One region of the Mesorhizobium sp. WSM3879 genome, then DNA from elsewhere that is predicted to be linked to it. Evidence: riboswitches for the same ligand, from Rfam matches in the RefSeq annotation. Region 1 holds a riboswitch; each other region holds the start of a gene.

Region 1 (7,112 bases):
TCAAGCACCTGGTCGCGCCATTCCTCGAAATGCGCGAACCCCCTGTCCAGCCGGCGCGTCTGGCCGCGGTCGAGCCAGACGGTGGCGCGCGAGACGCGCTCGAGAAAGCGGCGGTCGTGCGAGATCAGGATCACGGCCGACGAGGTGCGGGCAAGCTCTTCTTCCAGCCATTCGATGACCGACAGGTCGAGATGGTTGGTCGGCTCGTCGAGGAGCAGGATATCGGGCTCCGGCGCCATGACGCGAGCGAGTGCTGCGCGGCGCGCCTCGCCGCCGGAAAGGTCGTTCGGCCGCTCCTCGCCGGTCAGGCCGAGATGCTCCATCAGATAAGTGGCGCGATGCGGGTCGTCGGCCGGCCCGAGGCCGGCTTCGACATAGGCGCGCACGCTGGCGAAGCCATCCATATCGGGCATTTGCGGCAGGTAGCGCACCGTTGCCGAGGGCTGGCGGAATACTTCGCCGTCCTGCGGTTCGATTAGCCCCGCGACGATCTTGAGCAGCGTCGACTTGCCCGAACCGTTGCGGCCGACAAGCGCGATCTTCTCGCCGGCGGAGGCGCTCAGTACCGCGCCGTCGAGCAGCGGCGTGCCGCCAAAAGTCAGTTTTATGCCATCCAGATTGAGAAGAGGCGGGGCCATGTCAGCTTTCGGGAAGAGGATAGGGGTGGGCGAGCAGCAGCGCCCGGCCACGCTCGAGCGCGATATGGAGCCGGCCCTTGACCTCATTTGATATGGTAAGCGAGGAGCCGAACGCCACCTCGACACCGTCCAGCGGCCATTTGGCGCCTGAGACCGTCAGGCCGGCGAGGTCGGAGAAGCCGAGCACCGAGAACAGCGTGCCGTTGGCGTAGTCGAAGCCGGCTTTGCCCGGCAGGATGGGCACGCCCTCCTGGGCGCCGCTGGTCAGCAGCACGGTTGTGCCCGCCTCGGCCAGCCGCACGCTTAGAGCCAAATGCAGAAAGGCATGATCGGCGCGCTTGCCGCCGAAGGCGCCGGCCAGCACCAGGCTGGTGGCGCCGCGCGCCAGCGCCTCGGCAATGGCGAGCTCGCCGTCGGTCATATCCTTCTCGGTCGGGAAAATCTTGCGCGGCACGGCGGCCAGATTCTCCGGCAGGCTCGCCGGCACCGAGTCGAAATCTCCGACCCAGAGCTCCGGCAGCAGGCCAAGCATATCGGCATGGCCGATACCGGCATCGGCGGCGATGATGCGGGAGCCTTCGATCTGGCGATCGAGCCGAGGCGTGCGGACGAGATCGCCGCCAAGCAGGATGGTGAATGTGCCCATGGCCGTCGCCCTTACCAGCCCGGCCAACGAAACGGAAGCGGGCGCGTCCAAACGGAATCGCACTTCGCTACCGCGGTGAACCCTGATGGATGCCCAGGAAACTTCCGCTTGCGCGCCGCATCGGCCGGGCCTATGTCTCGAAATGCTCTAACGGGGTGCCGGACGCTGATTTTGCGAACCGGCTGAGAGGCACAAAGCCAACCCGCTGAACCTGATCCGGTTTGTACCGGCGGAGGGATTAGACGTTTCGGACCATCCGACGCCTGAATTCCTTTAACGCGAACGAAGGAGGCGCCGATGCGCTCGCTATTGTCCAACCTTGTTCTTGCAGCCGGCCTTGTTTCGCTTTTGGTGGGCGTCGGGCCTGCCGAGGCGAAAGACAAGCTTACCGTCTACACCTACGAAAGCTTCACCGCCGACTGGGGTCCCGGGCCCGCGGTGAAGAAGGAATTCGAGGCCGAATGCGGCTGCGATCTCGAATTCGTCTCGGTTGCCGACGGCGTGGCACTGCTCAATCGCGTCAAGCTGGAGGGCGCCGGCACCAAGGCCGATGTCGTGCTCGGCCTCGATACCAACCTGACCGCGGATGCCAAGGCGAGCGGCCTATTCGCGCCGCATGGCGCGGTGGCCGATTTGAATGTGCCCGGCGGCTGGAAAGACGACACCTTCGTGCCTTTCGACTACGGCTATTTCGCCGTCGTCTACGACACCGAAAAGCTGAAGACCCCGCCGAAGAGCTTGAAGGAACTGGTCGAGGGCGCCGGCCCCGACAAGATCATCATCCAGGATCCGCGCACTTCGACGCCGGGCCTCGGGCTGCTGCTGTGGGTCAAGTCGGTCTATGGCGACAAGGCGCCGGAAGCCTGGGCCAAGCTGAAGCCGAAGGTGCTGACCGTGACGCCGGGCTGGAGCGAGGCCTATGGTCTGTTCACCAAGGGCGAGGCGCCGATGGTTCTCTCCTATACCACCTCGCCGGCCTACCACATGGTGGCCGAGAACACCGAGCGCTATCAGGCGGCGTCCTTCGAGGAGGGCGAATATCTGCAGATCGAGGTCGCCGGCATCACCAAAATCGGCGCGAAGAACCCGCTGGCGGAAAAATTCATAACCTTCATGACCGAGCCCAAGTTCCAGGACATCATCCCGGAGACCAACTGGATGTTCCCGGCCGGCAAGACCGACAAGCCGCTCAACCCGGCCTTCGAAAAGCTGGTGAAGCCGACCAAAACCCTGCTGTTCAGCCCGGACGAGGTGGCGGCCAACCGCAAGGCCTGGGTGGATGAATGGCTGGCGGCGATGAGCAAGTAGGACGCAGGATGGCGCTTGAGCACCCCCCTCTGTCCGGCCGGCCATCTCCCCCGCAAAGGGGGAAATTCGCGGTCATCGGTGATTTCGCTAGCCGCCGACGGTGTAGGAAGAGCGGCAAAGCTGCCAATCTCCCTCCTAGAGAGGGAGATGTCCGGCAGGACAGAGGGGGGTGCGACGGAACGTGGCGTTCGCTAGCTCGAGCCAACGTGGTGCAGCGTGCAATCCACGCCGCGCCCTGACCCTCGCATCACCGCCGGCATCATCGCCCTTGTCGCCATCACTTTGCTCATCGGCGGCGCCTTCGCCGGCCTGATCCTCGAAGGCGCGAGCGGTCCGTCCAGCGCTGCCGCGGCCTTCGACAGCTATCTGCTCCGCGTCGCCCGCTTCACGCTTTGGCAGGCGCTGCTGTCGACATTGCTTTCGGTCTTGCCGGCAGTGTTCGTCGGCCGCGCCCTGTCCAGGCACACCAACTTTCCCGGACGTCGCCTGATCCTGCAGTTGTTCACGGTGCCGCTGGCGCTGCCGGTTATCGTCGCCGCGCTCGGCGTGTTGGCGCTTTACGGCCATGCCGGTTATTTTGCCGGCATCCTCGGCACGTTCGGCGGTGGGGAATGGCCGGGCATTTACGGCCTCTCCGGCATCCTGGTCGCGCATGTCTTCTTCAACCTGCCCTTGGCCACGCGCCTGTTCCTCGAGGCGCTCGGCACCGTGCCGGCCGACCAGTGGCGGCTGGCGAGCCAGCTCGGTATGGACGCTCGGTCGGCCTTCCGGCTGATCGAATGGCCGGCGCTGCGCACGGCGCTGCCGGGGGTCGCCGGGCTGGTCTTCATGCTGTGCATCACCTCCTTCACCATCGTGCTGACGCTGGGCGGCGGGCCGGCGGCGACGACGCTGGAGGTCGCGATCTACCAGGCGCTGCGCTTCGATTTCGATCCCGCGCGGGCCGTGACACTAACGTTTCTGCAGATCGTGCTGACCTTCGTCGTGGTCGCCATGCTGACGCGACTCGGCGCCAACACGGCCGGCGATACGAATCTGCCGGTAGCGCCACGCCGCTACCTTGCGGCCAGCACCACCGAGGCCGTGTTGAATGCCGGCCTGATCGTGCTTGCGCTGCTGTTCGTCGCCGGACCGATGGCGGCGACCGTGCTCGCCGGGCTGGAGGCGGATCTTGGGCGGCTGGCCGGCGAGGACGCCGTGCGCCGCGCGACGCTCACCAGCGCCGGGCTCTCCTTTCTCTCGGCGCTGCTTTGCGTGATGCTGTCGCTGTCGCTGATTGCCGCCCGACGCGCACTGGCCCTGCGGCGCCGCGCGGGCGGCGCCATGTCGCTGCTCGAACACGCCGCCGACACCGGCGCCGGTTTCGTGCTGGTCGTGCCGCCGATCGTGATCGGCGCCGGCTGGTTCCTGGCTCTGCGCAACATCACCGATGTGTTCGCCATCGCACCTGTCATGGTCGTCGCGGTCAATGCGGTGATGGCGATGCCATTTGCCATTCGCGCCGTCCGCCCTGCCTATGACGCGGCGAGCGAGCGCCACGAGCGACTCTGCCTGGCGCTCGGCATTTCCGGCTGGAACCGGCTGCGGCTGGTCGACTGGCCGTCGCTGCGGCGGCCCTTGGCCACCGGCTTTGCGTTCGCCATGGCGCTGTCGCTCGGCGATCTCGGCGTTATCGCGCTGTTCGGCAGCGATTCGGTCCAGACCTTGCCCTATCTTCTACTCGCGCGCATGGGCAGCTACCGGACCGCCGACGCCGCGGGGCTGGCCTTTTTGCTCGGCCTCGTCTGCCTGATGCTGGTTGTCGCCGCCGACTGGCTGGGGCGGGAGGCAAAGGCATGACGAGGGATAATAATGGCATCGCGGCCACGAAGGGCCTGGCCGTCACGTTGGACGGCGTATCCTTCAGCTATGGCGAGGCATCCTTCCGGTTCGATGTCGAATTCGCCGCCGGCAGGATCACTGCCATCATGGGGCCGAGCGGTTCAGGCAAGTCGACGCTGCTCAATCTGGTGGCCGGCTTCGAATCACCCAATGCTGGCAAGGTGCTGATCGGCGGGATCGATGTCGACAATGCGCCGCCCTCGGCGCGGCCGGTGTCGATGGTGTTCCAGGAAAACAACCTGTTCGCCCATCTTTCGGTCGAGGGCAATGTCGGGCTTGGCCGCTCGCCATCGCTCAAGCTCACGGCCGACGACCACCGCGCGGTCGCGGAAGCGCTGGGGCGTGTCGGTCTCGCCGGCAAGGAAAAGCGGCTGCCGCGCGAGCTTTCCGGCGGCGAGCGGCAGCGCGTCGCGCTGGCGCGGGTGCTCATACGGGACCGTCCGGTGCTTCTGCTCGACGAGCCTTTCGCCTCGCTCGGCCCGGCGCTGCGCGAAGACATGCTCGATCTCATGGCCGGCATCCACGCCGAGCGACAGATGACCGTGCTTTTCGTCACGCACCAGCCGCAGGACGCGCGCCGCATCGGCCAGCGGATCGCGTTCGTCGACGAGGGCAGGGTCGCGGCAAGAGGGTCGGCCGCCGATTTCTTCGACGGTGCTGGACCGGAGGCCTTCCGGCGCTATATCGGCGATCGAGGCGGCAGCGTTGCCGGATGACAACACATTGCCCGGAAGCGGACATAATTTACGGCCAAACCGGTCGCGGGTGATCAGGCGTTTGCTTGCCTTGTCCGGGGGAGTGTGGCTAGGTCCGGCCATGCTGGTCCGAGTGGGCCGTGATTTGCCGAAAGATTACGAAAGGAAGCCGATCTGACGGCCGGCATCGAGAGAGTATGGACTAAGCCGCTGGCGCGATTTTTCGCGATGGCCGGCTTTGCCGTGGCGCTGGCGAGCTGCCAGATGTTCACGCCGCCGGACGTGCAGGAGTCCGGCTTCCAGCCCTCCGACAAGCCGATCACCGTCGACAATGTCGTCGCCAACGCCAGGCTGGCCGAAATGGCCAAAGCGCAGCATCCGCGGATTCTCGCCACCTATGGCGGCGAATATTCCGATCCGAAGCTCGAGCGCATGGTGGCCAAGGTCGTCGGCAATCTGACGGTGGTCTCGGCCAATCCGACCCAGACCTATCGCATCACCATCCTCAACTCGCCCAACGTCAACGCCTTCGCGCTGCCGGGCGGCTATCTCTATGTCACGCGCGGACTTTTGGCGCTGGCAAATGACTCCTCCGAGCTTGCGGCCGTCATCGCGCATGAGATGGGCCACGTCACCGCCAATCACGGGTTGCAGCGGCAGCAGCTCGAGGCCGAGGAAGGCTTGGCGACCAAGGTCGTCTCCGATGTGCTCGGCGACAGCCCGACCGCCAAGGCCGCTCTCATCCGCGGCAAGCTGAGGCTTGCGCAGTTTTCGCGCAACCAGGAACTGCAGGCCGACGCGATCGGCATCAAGTCGATCGGCGAAGCGGGCTATGACCCCTATGCGGCCGGCCGCTTCCTGCAGTCGATGTCGGCCTATACCGATTTCCGCTCGGTCAGCGGCGCCACGGATGCCAGCCTCGACTTCCTGGCCACGCATCCCAACACGCCGCAGCGCATCGAGCTGGCGCAGCGACTCGCCCGCAACTTCGGACCGCCCGGCGTCGGCACGCGCGACCGCGATGCCTTTCTCGCCGGCATAGACGGGCTGCTCTACGGCGACACGCCGGAAGAGGGCTATGTGCGCGGCCAGACCTTCCTGCATCCCGGCCTTGGCGTGTCGTTCTCGGTGCCGGAAGGCTTCGTCATCGACAATTCGGCCGCCGCCGTGACCGCGACCGGTCCGGGCGATATCGCCATCCGCTTCGATGGCGTGGCGATCGACAAGTCGGTGTCGCTCACCGACTATATCCGCAGCGGCTGGGTCGCCGGACTGGACGATGCCAGCGTGCGCCAGGAAACGGTCAACGGCAACGAGGCGGCGATGGCGCATGCCAGTGCGCAAGGCTGGCAGTTCGATATCGCGGTCATCCGGGCCGGCGGACAGGTCTACCGGCTGCTGACTGCGGCACCCTCGGCCAGCACCGCGCTGGAGCCGGTCGCGCGCTCCGTCAGCGGCTCCTTCCGCACGTTGAGCGCGGCCGAGAAGGCGGCGCTGAAGCCGCTGCATATCCGGGTGGTCACTGTGCAGCCCGGCCAGAACATGGGCACGCTTGCCGCTCAGATGGTCGGCGTCGACCGAAAGCTCGACCTGTTCCGGGTGCTCAACGCAATGTCGCCGGGCGCGAGCGTGTCGGCCGGCGACAAGGTCAAGATCGTCACCGACAAGTAGGGTCGTCATCCCGTTTCGTGCTTCCGCAACGAATCAGCCGCGCGCTTCTATTCGGCGGGCGCGCGGCTGCCGCAGCAATCAGAGCCCGCCACTGCTGCCGCCTTCAGGGCTGGTCTGGCCGCCGGTGCTGCCTCCGCTGCCCTCACCACTTTGGCCGCCGCCGGACCCCGAATGATCGCCGCTACTGCCGCGCCAGGGCGCCGGCCCGGTATCGGTCTGAGGTGGTTTGACCACTGTCGGGACTGTCACCGTCGGCGTCTTCGGCGCGGGTGT
Region 2 (7,112 bases), on a different contig from region 1:
CGATGATCTATGTCACCCACGACCAGGTCGAGGCGATGACCATGGCCGACCGGATCGTGGTCCTCAACAAGGGCCGGATCGAGCAGGTCGGCTCGCCACTGGAGCTCTACGCCAACCCTGCCAACATTTTCGTCGCGGGCTTCCTCGGCGCGCCACGCATGAATTTCATCGAAGCGAAAGCAGTGAGCGTCGAGGCATCCAGCGTCTCGGTAGCGGCAGCCGGCCTCCCTGCCATCACCTTGGATGGCATCGACGCCGGCGGCCTTTCGGCTGGTGACGCCGTGACCATCGGCATCCGTCCGGAGGCCCTGCGTGTCGTCGAGCCAAGCGACGACGTAATGCCGGCCTTCTCCAGCCAGGTCCGTCTGGTCGAGCAGTTGGGGCGCGAAACTGTCCTCTACGTCGACGGCTCTCCGCTTCAGACGACCAATTCCGACAGCGGCACCGGCAATTTCACGCTTCAGCTCAACAAGGTTTCTACCCTCGGCGTCGGCGCCGCGTTGCAGGTCGGCTTCGAAGCCGGCGACGCCTACCTCTTCGGCCCCGATGGCCGCACGCTCACGCCAAGAAAACCCCTCGCCTCAGTCTGAACCTCGAAATTTCGAAAGTCCCATACGCATGAACCGCAAAGAGCCCGCTCCGCTATCCGTATGGCGGCCCCTCAATCTTGACCGCTTTCTGCTTGGAGCACCTCATTACCCCGAACATGTCGACGAAGGCTGCTGGCAGCGTGACGCCGAGCGCATGGCCGCCGCCGGCGTCAACACAGTGCGTATGGGAGAGTTCGCCTGGCACATTTTCGAGCCCCGCGAAGGCAAGTTCGAGTTCGGCCTGTTCGATCGCGCGATCGAACTTCTCGGCCGCGCGGGGATCGACACGATCATGTGCACGCCGACAGCCACCCCTCCCCGCTGGCTCACCGTCAACTATCCCGAAGTGCTGCGCGTCGACATGAACGGGCGGGCCTCGAGCCACGGATCGCGCCAGCATGCCGACACCACAAGCCCGGTATTCCGCGCCCACAGCCGCCGCATCACCCGCGCCATGGCCGAGCATTATCGGCACAACCCGCGTGTGATCGGCTGGCAGACGGACAACGAGCTCAACACCACGGTGTCGGAATCGTTCGCGCCTTCGACAAGGCTGGAGTTCCAGAAATACCTGCAGAAGGCCTACGGCACCATCGAGGCGTTGAACTTCGCCTGGGGCGGCCACTTCTGGGCGACGGCCTACGACGATTTCTCGCAGATCGACCTGCCGAGACCGCTCATGCCGTCCTACCCCAGCCCCGGCCATGTGCAGGACTACCATCGCTTTCTGGCCGCAGCGACCGCCGCCTTCCAACATGACCAGGTCGAGATCCTGCGTGCCGCCAATCCGGACTGGTTCATCTTCCATAATCTTGGCCAGCTTGCCGACATCGACTTCCGCGGTCAGTTCGGACAGGACCTCGATTTCATCGGCTTCGACATCTATCCGATGCTCTATGACGAGATGCGCCGAACCGGCGGGCATGCGGCGACCCAGGCCCTCCATCTCGACATATGCCGCGCCTATTCCGGCAACTTCATCGTTCCGGAGCAGGCCTCAGGCTTCGGCAGCCAGCCCGGCTTCTCGACGATGACGCCGGAGCCCGGCGAGATGCGTCGCATGGCCATGACCTCGGTGGCCCGCGGCGCCGACGGTGTCATGTTCTTTCGTTGGCGTCCCGCGCATTTCGGCGCCGAGATCTACTGGATGGGCGTCATCGATCACGACGACGTGCCGCGCCGCCGCTATGACGAGGCAAGCCGCTTCTTCCATGAGATCGCCGCCGCGAAGGAGCAGATTCTTGGCACCGCAGTGCGCATGGACCTCGGCATCGCCGGCGCGGACTTCGACAACCAGGAGGCTCACAAGACCTATCCGATCGGCCTCCCCAGTCCGCTCGAAGACGCGACGCTGCTTCATCGCCACTGCTATCAGAACGGCATTGCATGCGGGTTCATTCATCCCGAAGACGATCTTTCGCGGCTCAAGGCGCTCTACGTCCCGCATTGGGTGATGTGGAAGAATGAATGGAACGAGGCTGTCGAAACATTCGTCCGCAACGGCGGTACGCTGATCCTATCGGCATTGAGCGCGACGAGGGACGAGAACAACCACATCATTCGCGAGCAGGCTCCCGGCAAGGCCCTTGCAGCCCTGAGCGGCGTCAGGGTGACGGAGTTCGGCCGCGTCGTTCCCGAAGGCGCCAGCGGCCTGTTTCCGCTGTTTCGTCCGGCTCCGATGGGCACCTATGCACCGCCGCCCCTCCCGGCCTCGTCCGCGGAACGCAAATACCTGTTCACCCTTGGCAATGAAGAATTCCAGGCTGCGCATTTGTACGAGGTGCTTGACGTAGCGCCTGACACCGAGGTGCTCGGCGTCTGGTCGAACCGCTTCGCCGCCGGCTCTCCGGCAATCACCGCCCGCAAGGTCGGGCAAGGTCGGGTTGTCTATGTCGGCACGTATCTCACGCCGCAACTGACGGAGAAGCTTGTCGATGTCGTGCTGGCCAAAGCCGGTATAGCGCCTTTGCTGCCCGACCTGCCTGCCGGGGTGGAGGTCTCTGTCAGGGAAGCCGACGACCGCCGGCTGATGTTCGTGCTGAACACCACGGAAGTCGCCGTGATCTTACCCAAGGTCCCAAAGGGCCTCGACCTGCTGACGGGCAAGGCCGTTGAAGGAACGCTGCAAGTCGACCCTTACGGCTGCGCAATAATTCGGTCCTGAACAAATCGAACCAGCGTCCATAGACGCCGAACAGATGCTCTTCGAGGCGAAAAATGCGTTCTTCAATCCGCCGCCACAAGGGATCGCAAAAGCGTTTCCTTGGCGGATGACAAGTGGGCCCCGACTGCCAGCTCGACGCGCGCAAGGTCGTGGCTCAATGGGCGTCGATGTAAGAGATGCTCGATCAAAGCTGCGTGGCTGCGCCGCTTCTCGTCGCTTGTTCCAGGCTGGAGAAGTCATGAAGTCGAGTTGACAGGATAGCGTCGCATCGTCCAACCTAGGCGCCTCACCAGGGGAGTCCCGGCAAGGGGCTGAGATACTGCTATCGCGCGCAGTGACCCGTTGAACCTGATCCAGTTCATACTGGCGTAGGGACGGTGCGAGGCTTCGCGGGTCGGCAATCCGGCTTCGGCATTCGGGCAGTGCCCGCATTCTAAGCGAAGCGTCACTTCCTCCTCATCGCGTGGACTGGGTCTCCGTTGCACTCGAGCAAGGAGGCTCACTCATGAATGCCCACACCCCGACCGTCACCGTCGGCGAACTCCCAGCTTCGAAGAAGGTCCACAAACCCGGTCAGCTTCACCCGGAGCTGCGGGTGCCGATGCGCGAGATCTCGGTCCACCCGAGCGCCGGCGAGCCGCCGGTCACTGTCTACGACTCGTCCGGTCCCTACACGGACGCCACGGTGAAAACCGACATCGAGCGTGGCTTGCCACGGCTGCGCGAGGCATGGATCGAGGCGCGCGGAGACGTGGGGCGCTACGAGGGCCGCACGATCAAGCCGGAAGACAACGGCTTCGTCTCAGCCGATCGCCTGACGCCGGAATTCCCGGTTCGCAACAGACCGTTGCGCGCGGCCGGCGGCCGCGCTGTCACACAGCTCGCCTATGCGCGCGCCGGCATCATCACGCCTGAGATGGAGTTCGTCGCCATCCGCGAGAACCTCGGCCGTGAGCAGTTGCGTTCGAAACTTCAACGCGATGGCCAAAGCTTCGGCGCCGCGATCCCTGACTTCGTCACGCCGGAATTCGTGCGCGACGAGGTGGCGCGCGGCCGCGCCATCATCCCGTCCAACATTAACCACCCGGAAAGCGAGCCGATGATCATCGGCCGCAATTTCCTGGTCAAGATCAACGCCAATATCGGCAACTCCGCCGTCACCTCGTCGATGGCCGAGGAGGTCGAGAAGATGGTGTGGGCGATCCGCTGGGGCGCCGACACGGTGATGGACCTCTCGACCGGACGCAACATCCACAACATCCGCGAATGGATCGTGCGCAATTCGCCGGTGCCGATCGGCACGGTGCCGATCTACCAGGCGCTGGAGAAGGTCGGCGGCGTCGCCGAGGAACTGACCTGGGAGGTGTTCCGCGACACCCTCATCGAGCAGGCCGAGCAGGGCGTGGACTATTTCACGATCCATGCCGGCGTGCGCCTGCCCTATATCCCGCTCACCGTCGATCGCGTCACCGGCATCGTGTCGCGCGGCGGCTCGATCATGGCCAAGTGGTGCCTACATCACCACAAGGAGAGTTTTCTCTACGAGCATTTCGAGGAGATCTGCGACATCGCCCGGGCCTTTGACGTGGCGTTCTCGCTCGGCGACGGCCTTCGCCCCGGCTCGATCGCCGATGCCAATGACGCGGCCCAGTTCGCCGAGCTGGAAACGCTCGGAGAGCTCACCAAGATCGCCTGGTCCAAGGACTGCCAGGTGATGATCGAGGGCCCCGGCCACGTGCCGATGCACAAGATCAAGCAGAACATGGACAAGCAGCTCGCGGTCTGTGGCGAAGCGCCGTTCTACACGCTCGGGCCGCTCACCACCGACATCGCGCCGGGCTATGACCACATCACATCGGGCATCGGCGCGGCGATGATCGGCTGGTTCGGAACGTCGATGCTCTGCTACGTCACGCCGAAGGAGCATCTCGGCCTGCCCGACCGCGACGACGTCAAGACTGGCGTCATCACCTACAAGATCGCCGCGCATGCCGCCGACCTCGCCAAGGGCCATCCGGCCGCCCAGGTCAGGGACGACGCGCTGTCGAGGGCGCGCTTCGAGTTCCGGTGGGAGGACCAGTTCAACCTGTCGCTCGATCCGGAGACGGCGCGCGCCTTCCACGACGAAACCCTACCGAAGGAGGCGCACAAGGTGGCGCATTTCTGCTCCATGTGCGGTCCCAAATTCTGCTCGATGCGGATCTCGCATGACATCCGCGCGGAAGCGCAGAAGGAAGGGCTCGCGGCCATGGCAGCGAAGTACCGCGACGGCGGCGATCTCTATATGCCGGTCGACAGCACCTCCGAGCGCACGGACACGCCATGAAGGTGCTCGTTCGCGGCGCTGGCGTTGCCGGATTGACGCTCGCGCACGAGCTGGCAACGCGCGGCGCCGAGGTGACCCTTGTCGAGAAACGCCTCGATATCGCCGGCAATGCCTCCTGGCAGGCCGGCGGCATGCTCGCGCCCTGGTGCGAGCGCGAGAGCGCCGAAGAGACCGTGCTGACGCTCGGACGCGACGCAGTTGATTGGTGGGACGCGGCCTTGCCCGGCCATGTCTCGCGCCGCGGCACGCTGGTGCTGGCGTCTGCGCGCGATGCCGGCGAACTCGACCGGTTCGGCCGCCGAACGTCCGGCTTCAGGCAGTTGGACGCCAGCCAAATCGCGGCACTCGAGCCGGCCCTCGACGGCCGGTTTCGACGTGGGTTGTATTTCGCTGAGGAAGCGCATCTCGACCCACGCAAGGCGCTGCTTTCCCTGCGCGACAAGCTGCGCGGGATGAGCGCGCGCGTCGAGTTCGGCCGCAGCTCGGCGCCCGCATCTCAGGATATTGAGGTGGACTGCACCGGCAGCGGTGACAAGCGACCGGAACTGCGCGGCGTACGCGGCGAGATGCTGATCCTGCGAACGCACGAGATCTCGCTGGCCCGCCCGGTGCGGCTGCTGCATCCGCGCGTCTCCGTCTATGTCGTGCCCCGCGCGGACAACCTGTTCATGGTCGGCGCGACGATGATCGAGTGCGATGCCGAAGGCCCGATCACCGCGCGCTCGACCATGGAACTGCTCGGCGCTGCCTATGCGTTGCATCCGGCCTTCGGCGAAGCCGAGCTGGTCGAAACCGGTGTTGGCGTGCGTCCCGCATTCACCGACAACTTGCCTCGCGTCGAGCGCGACGGGGGGAATATTCGCATCAACGGCCTCTACCGCCACGGCTTCCTGCTCGCGCCGGCCATGGCGCGGCGAGCAGCCGACCTCATCCTGGGATCCTGGAGCAAAGGAGTTTGCCCTTGAAGCTCACCGTTAACGGCCAAGCTCATGAAGTCGCAGCAGAAACGCTTGCCGCGCTGCTCCGCGAACTCGATTTCCAAGGCGGCTGGCTCGCCACCGCGCTGAACGGTGACGTCGTACCGGCCGGGGAGCGCGACCGCTGCCGGCTCAGCGATGGCGACCGCATCGAAATCCTCTCGCCGATGAAGGGAGGCTGATCCCATGCTCGAGTTCTATGGACAGAAACTCGCGTCCCGCCTTCTGCTGGGCACCGCGCTTTACCCCTCGCCTGCCGTCATGGCGGAGGCGGTGAAAGCGTCCGGCACGGAGATCGTCACGGTGTCGCTCCGCCGCGAAACATCGGGCGGCAAAGCCGGCGGCCAGTTCTGGTCGCTGGTCCAGTCGCTCGGCGTTCGCGTGCTGCCCAACACCGCCGGCTGCCACTCGGTGAGCGAAGCGGTCACGACGGCGCGGATGGCGCGCGAGGTGTTCGGCACTGACTGGATCAAGCTGGAAGTGATCGGCAACCACGACACGCTGCAGCCCGACGTCTTCGGATTGGTCGAAGCCGCAAGGATCCTTGCCTCCGAAGGCTTCGAGGTGTTTCCCTACACCACCGACGACCTCGTCGTTGCCGAGCGCCTGCTCGACGCCGGCTGCAGGCTCCTGATGCCCTGGTGCGCGCCGATCGGCTCCGCCCGCGGGCCGCAGAACCCCGATGCGCTGCGAAGCCTGCGCGGCCATTTCCCCGGCATTCCGCTGATTGTCGATGCCGGCATCGGCCGGCCCTCGCATGCCGCGGCCGTGATGGAGCTCGGCTACGACGCAGTGCTGCTCAACACCGCGGTCGCCAGGGCCGGCGATCCCGTTGCCATGGCCGCGGCCTTCGGCAAGGCGGTCGAGGCCGGCCGCGAGGCCTATTGCGCCGGCCTGCTCGAGCCGCGCGACATGGCCGTTCCCTCCACCCCCGTCATCGGCATGGCAGCATTCTCATGAAGCTCGATCCGTTTTACCTGATCGTCGATTCCGCCGCTTGGATCGAACGTCTGGTGCCGCTCGGCGTGAGGCTGGTGCAGCTGCGCATCAAGGAC
Region 3 (7,112 bases), on a different contig from region 1:
CAATAGCGGATCAGGTAATCGTCAAGACGATCGCCGAGTACGGCAACTCTTCCGCCGCGACCATCCCGCTCTCGCTGTCGCTCGCCCATCAAACGCAGCCATTTCGGGCGGGCGAAAAGGTTCTCCTTGCGGCGGCGGGTTCCGGCCTCACCGGAGGCGCGCTCATCCTCGGAATTTAGGGGTACGACGGCCATGAACAGGATTGGTCACGAATGATACTAGCAACACGAACCCAATGCGAAAAATTACTCGCCGGCAAGTTACATGGGCGCTGGCTCGGTGAACAAGAGCGATCACCCTGCAGACGGTTCTTGTCGAGCAGGGACGATCGGCGAGGCTTCCTTGCTGGGCGAGAAGTGGTTGGCGCCAGTCCAGGAAAGCGGAGCTATCTGAGCTCATGCGGGCCATCCTCATTGCGATGAAGTCATCCGACTCGATAGGTCGGCCCTTCTGATGCATTGATCAACATCGTAACGGCAGTAGGGCAGTCCTGAATTGAATAAGCGGCCGCTGGAAGGCGTCAATCGTCATGCAGTCCGAAAAAAATGCTCATCTGCCTGTCTCAACAACGCTCGCTCCATTTCGAAACCAGGTGTTTCGCTCGATCTGGACGGCCACGCAAATATCCAGCCTCGGATGGCTCGTGCAAACGGTCGCCATCAGTTGGCTGATGGCCACGATTTCCGCTTCGAATCTGATGGTTGCACTCGTGCAGGCCGCATCGACGTTGCCGGTGTTCTTTCTTTCGATCTTGGCCGGAGCCATCGCCGACAACTTCAGCCGCCGATGGGTGATGTTTGCGGGACACTGCCTGATAGCATTGGCGTCAACGACGCTGATGATTTCCGTGGGCCTGGGATTTGCCGGTCCCTGGCTAATTCTCGGATTAGGGTTCCTGGCCGGCTGCGGCTTTGCCTTGAATGATCCGGCCTGGCACGCTTCGGTTGGCGATATCCTTCACAAGCGCGACATCCCGGCCGCTGTGACGCTTATGTCTGTCGGATACAACATTGTGCGCAGCGTTGGTCCGGCTTTGGGTGGCGTGGTCCTGGCATTTTTTGGACCGCTGGCCGCTTTCGCGTTGGCAGCGCTGAGCGACCTGGCGCCGCTAACCGCAATATGGCGTACTACATGGGATGTTCGCACGTCACCTCTCCCGCGTGAGCGAATGACGATGGCAATTCATGACGGAGTGCGCTTCACGCTCATGTCGTTGGAAATCAGGGCAGCGATTGCCCGTGCAGCCCTTTTCGGGTTGGCAAGCATCTCCATCCTTGCGCTGCTCCCGCTATTCGTCCGGGACCAGCTGAAAAGCGGCCCAATCATCTACGGCATCTTGCTGGCGGGCTTCGGCATGGGTGCTTTCATGGCCGGCATGAGCAATAGCTTTCTAAGGCGGATCACGTCTCAAGACAGGCTGGTGTCGTTCGCCTCTGTTGCTTGTTCAGCATGTTGCCTTTCCCTTTCCCTGACATCGTCAGTCGCTGTGGCGGCCATTTCGCTGGCACTTGGTGGCGCGGGTTGGCTTATCACCTGGACGGGCATTGACGTGTCGGTTCAGCTGGCAAGCCCAAGGTGGGTGGTGGGCCGCACACTATCGATCTACTACGCCTTGAGCGCAGGCGGGATGGCGGCCGGCAGCTGGATCTGGGGGACTATCGCACAGAACTACTCCTTAGGCTGCGCTTTGGAGAGTGCCGCGGGCGCTCTGTTGCTCGTTGCTGCTGCGGGAATAGTGTTGCCGGTCCGTCCATGGGAAGAAACGGATCAGGAGAGTTCGGATTTTCACCCGCCTGAGCTGGCACTCGAGTTGAAGCCCAGGAGTGGTCCCATAGTGGTCAAGGTCGAGTATCTTATATCGGAAGACAATATCGAGTCCTTTCTGGGTTACATGCGCGCAAGGCGCCATGTTCAGAGCCGTGCCGGGGCGCGAAACTGGACACTGCAGCGCAATCTTCAAGCGCCTTCGATTTGGACAGAGACATTCCGCACGCCAACCTGGATGGACTTTCTTCGCCTGAATCATCGGCTCACGGCAGCGGATAAGGAAGTCAGCCAGCGTCTCCTGGCGCTGCATGATGGAGAGCGTCCTCCACAAACAATGCTTTCGATCGAACGAACGACTGAGGCAGCTCGAACCCGTGCCTCAGCAATCGTTTCTCGTCCTCCGAGGTGACGTGATCACGAACCCATCGTGCATTGGGACCTGCCGCGCCGGTCGACTTCGAGCAGCGCGAAGCCCGCATCACCGGTAGGCGAGGCTATGCGTACGTCCCTCTCTCGCGAATATCCATGCCGCGGCGGGCCTCGAGGCGGCGCTTGACGGAAGGAGGGCATGGGTCCTGCGCTGCCGCGCCCCCTGCGCACCGACACCGAGACCTGCCTGCGCATCGGGGGCTACATCCGTTACGACGTCGGCTTCGGCGATGTCCGATCGTATGACGGGGCAAGAACCACCGATGTGAGAACTGGCGAGGTTCAGGGCACCACAACACGCGTTTCACGTTCAAAACTTGGACGCGCCAGGAGACCGAACTCGGCGCACTGAGGACCTACACTGAAAACCGCGTGAATTTCGGCAACCGCAACGCTTATCCAGGCCCGGACAGTCCTCAAAACTATGGCTTCAATAGCGGCGTCAAATTGACTTCCGCCTGGTTCCAGCTTGGTGGCCTCCGAGTTGGTAAGGACCATTCGCCCTTCGACACGCTTACAGGCTACGCCGGACCTCATCAACGTACTCGTTCCGTACGGCGACTTCGATACCAACGTGGCCCAGTATTACTTCGATGCCGACAATGGCCTTTCGGCTCTGGTTTCACTTGAACAAGGGTCGGGTGTAGTCGGTACTAACCACAGCCATGTCCCGCACGTCGTCTTCGGCGTAAAACAAACGCAGGGCTGGGGCGCGATCACCAGCGTAATCGCTCGTGACAGCAACTACGATGCTTTGGGCGGCAAGATCCGCGTCGATGTCAATGTCACGGATGTGCTGTCGCTATTCGGAATGTTCGGCTATGGCTCCATTGGCGTTATCAACGATGATCCAACCAGTGCAATCGCCGCTCACGGTCGCGGCTTCTACAAAACTTGGAGCGGCAACTGGGCCTTCTGGGCCGGCTCCACTCACGCACTCGACGAGAAAACTTCGTTCAACCTTCAGATCTCGGGCGGTCAGTTCAAGAACTATGGTGTGGCCGCAAACGTCGTCTACACGCTCGTTGCCGGTTTCACGGCGACGGTCGAAATCGACTACGGCCACTACGGCATCGGCATGGTCGACCCTTCGAACGTGAATTCGACGAAGGCTGACAAAAAAGATTGCCTCGGCGGCATCCTCAGTTTCCAACCGGTCATTCTAATTGAATGAACTCTCGGTGGTCGATTGCGCGACTAGACTTTCTCGCCAGCTTGGCGACCATGCCCTTGCTCGAAAGCGAGCGCGGCTACAACACCACAATCGCTGCACCCCAGATCGCACTCAACCGGACGATGATCTTTGCAGAGAGCAACTTCGTGGCAGCACCTCTCTCTATCGGTTTACGCATCGGCGGTGCGGCCGAGTTCGGAGGATTGCGAGCCAGCCCGAATTTTGCTCGCTCGAAAGGCTTGGTTGAGCTTGCAAAGGCTTATCTCCCGGCCCTGGATGGTCCCGGCGGCATGGTGTGGAGCGGCCACCGGCCCGCGACCCCGGATACCTTACCGGTCATCAGCCGCTCCGCGACCGATGCTCACATTCTGTATGTGTTCGGGCACGGTCACCTGGGCCTCACACAAGGCCCGACCACGGGCAAACTGGTTGGCGATCTGCTGTCTGGGCGTGACCCGCCAATACCACTCGAACCCTATACAATCGAGCGCTTCAGTGCCGCCGGGCGGACAAATAGTCTTTGAGCCAGGCGATCCGGAATGTCGCGATGCATTTTGCGTAAGGGCTTTAGTGACGATTGGAAGCGTTGATGATCGATGAGGTTAAGTAAGCCGATTCCTCTTCACTGCGCTTGACGAGATAGGGCCCGCCTGTCCAACAGAGGCAGTCACCAGGGGGTCCCGGCAAGGGCTGAGATACTGCTGGTCGCGGCGCAGTGACCCGTTGAACCTGATTCAGTTCATACTAGCGTAGGATGGTGCAAGCGCTTCGCGGGGTTTACGCCCGAGGTCCTGTTTCGAGCAGGGCGACCAAAGCGTCTTTTCATCCTTCCGGCACAGAGCTGGGTCTCCAATGCATGAGCAAAGGAGCCTCAAGAGATTGCCCTCACCCCCGCCGTGTCGACGGGACCACTGCCCACCTCGCGAAAATCCACAAGCCCGGTGCCATCCACCCGCACATCAGGGTGCCGATGCGGGAGATCTCCCTCCATCCGACGGCCGGCGAGCCGTCCGTGGCCGTTTACGATCCGTCCGGCCCGTACACCGACCCGGCAGTCGAAACCTGCATCGAAATGGGCCCTGCCCGCCCATGCCAGGAATGGATCATGGCGCGCGGCGATGTCGAGGCCTATGACGGCCGCCATGTCAGGCCGGAGGACAATGGATCTGCGACGGGCGAAAGCCTGACGCTGGAATTTCCGATGCGCAACCGGCCGCTGCGAGCGAAGTCCGCCAAGGCCGTGACGCAGATTGCCTATGCGCGCCGGCATCATCACGCCTGAGATGGAGTTCGTCGCCATCCGCGAGAACCTCGGCCGTGAGCAGTTGCGTTCGACACTTCAACGCGATGGCGAAAGCTTTGGCGCCGCGATCCCTGACTTCGTCACGCCGGAATTCGTGCGCGACGAGGTGGCGCGCGCCCGCGCCATCATCCCGTCCAACATTTACCACCCGGAAAGCGAGCCGATGAGATTATCGGCCGCAATTTCCTGGTCGAAGATCAACGCCAATATCGGCAACTCCGCCGTCAGCTCGTCGATGGCCGAGGAGGTCGAGAAGATGGTGTGGGCGATCCGCTGGGGCGCCGATACGGTGATGGACCTCTTGACCCGGCGCAACATCCACAACATCCGCGAATGGATCGTGCGCTCCGAAGCGAGAATGGCAGGGTGCTCGCTTGATGCGGTCACGGGTGCCGAATCGAGACTCGCCGTCAACAGCTTCGACACGGGGCGGCCCTGAGCTGCTTGAGCGGGCGAAGGTTCGATAGCACCCGCCGAAGTGAGGCGGTCAGTACCGCGGATTGCGCGTGAATGCATCCAAAACGTGAATGTTCGTAATTGAAGCAATCGATTTCTCTGGTCGACGGATGATGAATATGAAGGCGTCACGAGGCCGAGGATGCGATCTGGATACCCAGGCCACCAGAGGGTCGGGGAAGCAACAACCACGTATTGGCGCAGATAGCTCGGACCAGGTGAGAATGGCCGCTACCAACCGCATACCGCCGGTGAGGACAATGACAAGCTCAGCGGCGGTCCCGACGAGGATGTCGTCTGTGCGCCGACATGAAGCGCTGCGTGACGCGCTGGTCGTATGCCGAGTTGTTCGGGGTAGTTGCGATCATGTTGCCACATCATGGTGGTTGCGAGCGCAGTTCCCGCCATGCCAACCGCAAATGATAAACTTAGTTCACGTCCAGGAGCGAAAGCAATATGCATCGTCGTAGTCTGATCAAAGGGTTCGTTGCACTCGGCGCGTGTCCCATTTGCGCTGATGCCGCGGGGGCGGCGAGCACCCATTGGGGATATGCCGGCCCGGCCGGGCCCGAACACTGGGGCGATCTGGATAAGACAAATTTCGTCTGCTCGGCGGGCACACAGCAATCGCCGGTCGATATCAAGGGCGCGGTCAAAGCGGATATTCCGCGCATCGCCATAGGTTGGCACAGCGGCGGCGGCAGGATGGTGAACAACGGCCACACCATTCAGATCAACCTGCCGCAAGGCAGCACGCTCACTCGAGGGGATCGTGTGTATGAGCTGCTCCAGTTCCATTTCCATGCGCCAAGCGAGCACCACGTCGCGGGCAAGAGCTTCCCGATGGAAGCGCATTTTGTCCATAAGGACACCGACAGCGACACTCTGGGTGTGCTGGGCGTTTTTCTAGTGCCAGGCGACACAAATGCCAGCTTTGCCAGGCTTGCTGCAGCATTTCCCGCAACATCAGGCGAAGAGGCAGCCGTCGACGAGGTCGACCCGAACGGGCTTCTGCCGGCTTCGCTTGGCTACTGGACATATGAAGGATCTTTAACGACGCCGCCATGCACCGAAAACGTCGACTGGATGGTGGCGACGGAACCGGTTGAGGTCGACCCAGCGGACATTAAGCGCTTTACCTCGCTCTATCCCCGGAACGCGCGCCCTATCCGTTCGCCCAATCGGCGCTTCATCCTGGGCCTCCCCTGAGGCCCCTGCCGCCGTGAGGGAGCGAAGCGCCGCCTGCGCGGAGATTCATCTGCTTCCAAGATCGTAAGGCGCCCGTTGGGCGCTCATTCTGGTCCTGGAAGCGGACCATGACCAAATTCGGCAACGGTGTTTAAGCCGTCCAAGGAGAGAGGTAGGTGTGGCTTTCCTGTTCCAGCAGCATCCGGCCGCATACCGAACCCGGGTGGCGCCGGAATTCTCGTCGGACCGCCGCCAGGCGGGCACGACGGATCAAACGCCGTTTCCTTGGAAAACATGGCTCAGTTCCGATAAGGCAATTCTAATTGGCCTAGCCGCCTCGGTTGCGCTCTTGGTCGGAACCCAGTGGCAGGCTCCCGAGATCAACGACGCGGTCCTAAGCCAGCTGCGTACTATTCAGATCAACGATGCATTGCTCCAGCGGGACGTCGCTCGCGCGCGAACCGATATGGCATTGGACTTCCGTTCGGTTGCGTCTGCGGGACAGGCGCTGCAAAGCGACGTCGAAAACTTGCAACACCATTTGGAGATTTCGCCAGATGAGAGCTCCAGGGAATCCGCACTGCTCGCGCAGCTTAAAAACTCGATCAAAAACACTGAGGCGGCCATCTCAGCCTGGGTCAAGCAAAATCAGCTCATGAAAAGCTCTGTCGCAGACCTTGCTCGCTCGATTTTTCTCCCTGGAGAGGGCAGGCTTGAACTTTCCAAGCTAGTGCTGTGGCTCAACCTCGCATCACATATGGATCATCCTCTCGAGCGATTTGCCAGGCAGGCCCG

What was found. Region 1 has a riboswitch for thiamine pyrophosphate ahead of thiB (thiamine ABC transporter substrate binding subunit). Riboswitches for the same ligand answer to the same signal wherever they lie in the genome.
Region 2: linked by a shared signal. The riboswitch ahead of thiC (phosphomethylpyrimidine synthase ThiC) and the one ahead of thiB (thiamine ABC transporter substrate binding subunit) in region 1 are both predicted to bind thiamine pyrophosphate.
Region 3: linked by a shared signal. The riboswitch ahead of CK218_RS31325 (phosphomethylpyrimidine synthase ThiC) and the one ahead of thiB (thiamine ABC transporter substrate binding subunit) in region 1 are both predicted to bind thiamine pyrophosphate.

Annotation. Positions count from the first base shown of each region.
Region 1 is NZ_NSFZ01000007.1:45,450-52,561, forward strand. Features, by position in the region: gene CK218_RS17085 (ABC-F family ATP-binding cassette domain-containing protein) at 1-638, opposite strand, end outside; gene CK218_RS17090 (thiamine diphosphokinase) at 640-1,284, opposite strand; TPP riboswitch at 1,426-1,539, shown strand; gene thiB (thiamine ABC transporter substrate binding subunit) at 1,582-2,592, shown strand; gene thiP (thiamine/thiamine pyrophosphate ABC transporter permease) at 2,809-4,431, shown strand; gene thiQ (thiamine ABC transporter ATP-binding protein) at 4,428-5,189, shown strand; gene CK218_RS17115 (M48 family metalloprotease) at 5,397-6,839, shown strand; gene CK218_RS17120 (caspase family protein) at 6,918-7,112, opposite strand, start outside.
Region 2 is NZ_NSFZ01000004.1:120,310-127,421, forward strand. Features, by position in the region: gene CK218_RS10460 (ABC transporter ATP-binding protein) at 1-590, shown strand, start outside; gene CK218_RS10465 (beta-galactosidase) at 619-2,754, shown strand; TPP riboswitch at 3,036-3,147, shown strand; gene thiC (phosphomethylpyrimidine synthase ThiC) at 3,260-5,080, shown strand; gene thiO (glycine oxidase ThiO) at 5,077-6,045, shown strand; gene thiS (sulfur carrier protein ThiS) at 6,042-6,239, shown strand; gene CK218_RS10485 (thiazole synthase) at 6,244-7,017, shown strand; gene CK218_RS10490 (thiamine phosphate synthase) at 7,014-7,112, shown strand, end outside.
Region 3 is NZ_NSFZ01000020.1:60,982-68,093, forward strand. Features, by position in the region: gene CK218_RS28755 (beta-ketoacyl-ACP synthase III) at 1-179, shown strand, start outside; gene CK218_RS28760 (MFS transporter) at 530-2,176, shown strand; partial or broken gene CK218_RS28765 (porin) at 2,372-3,370, shown strand; gene CK218_RS28770 (FAD-binding oxidoreductase) at 3,427-3,894, shown strand; TPP riboswitch at 4,033-4,143, shown strand; partial or broken gene CK218_RS31325 (phosphomethylpyrimidine synthase ThiC) at 4,223-5,022, shown strand; gene CK218_RS28780 (carbonic anhydrase) at 5,586-6,338, shown strand; gene CK218_RS28785 (ATP-binding protein) at 6,496-7,112, shown strand, end outside.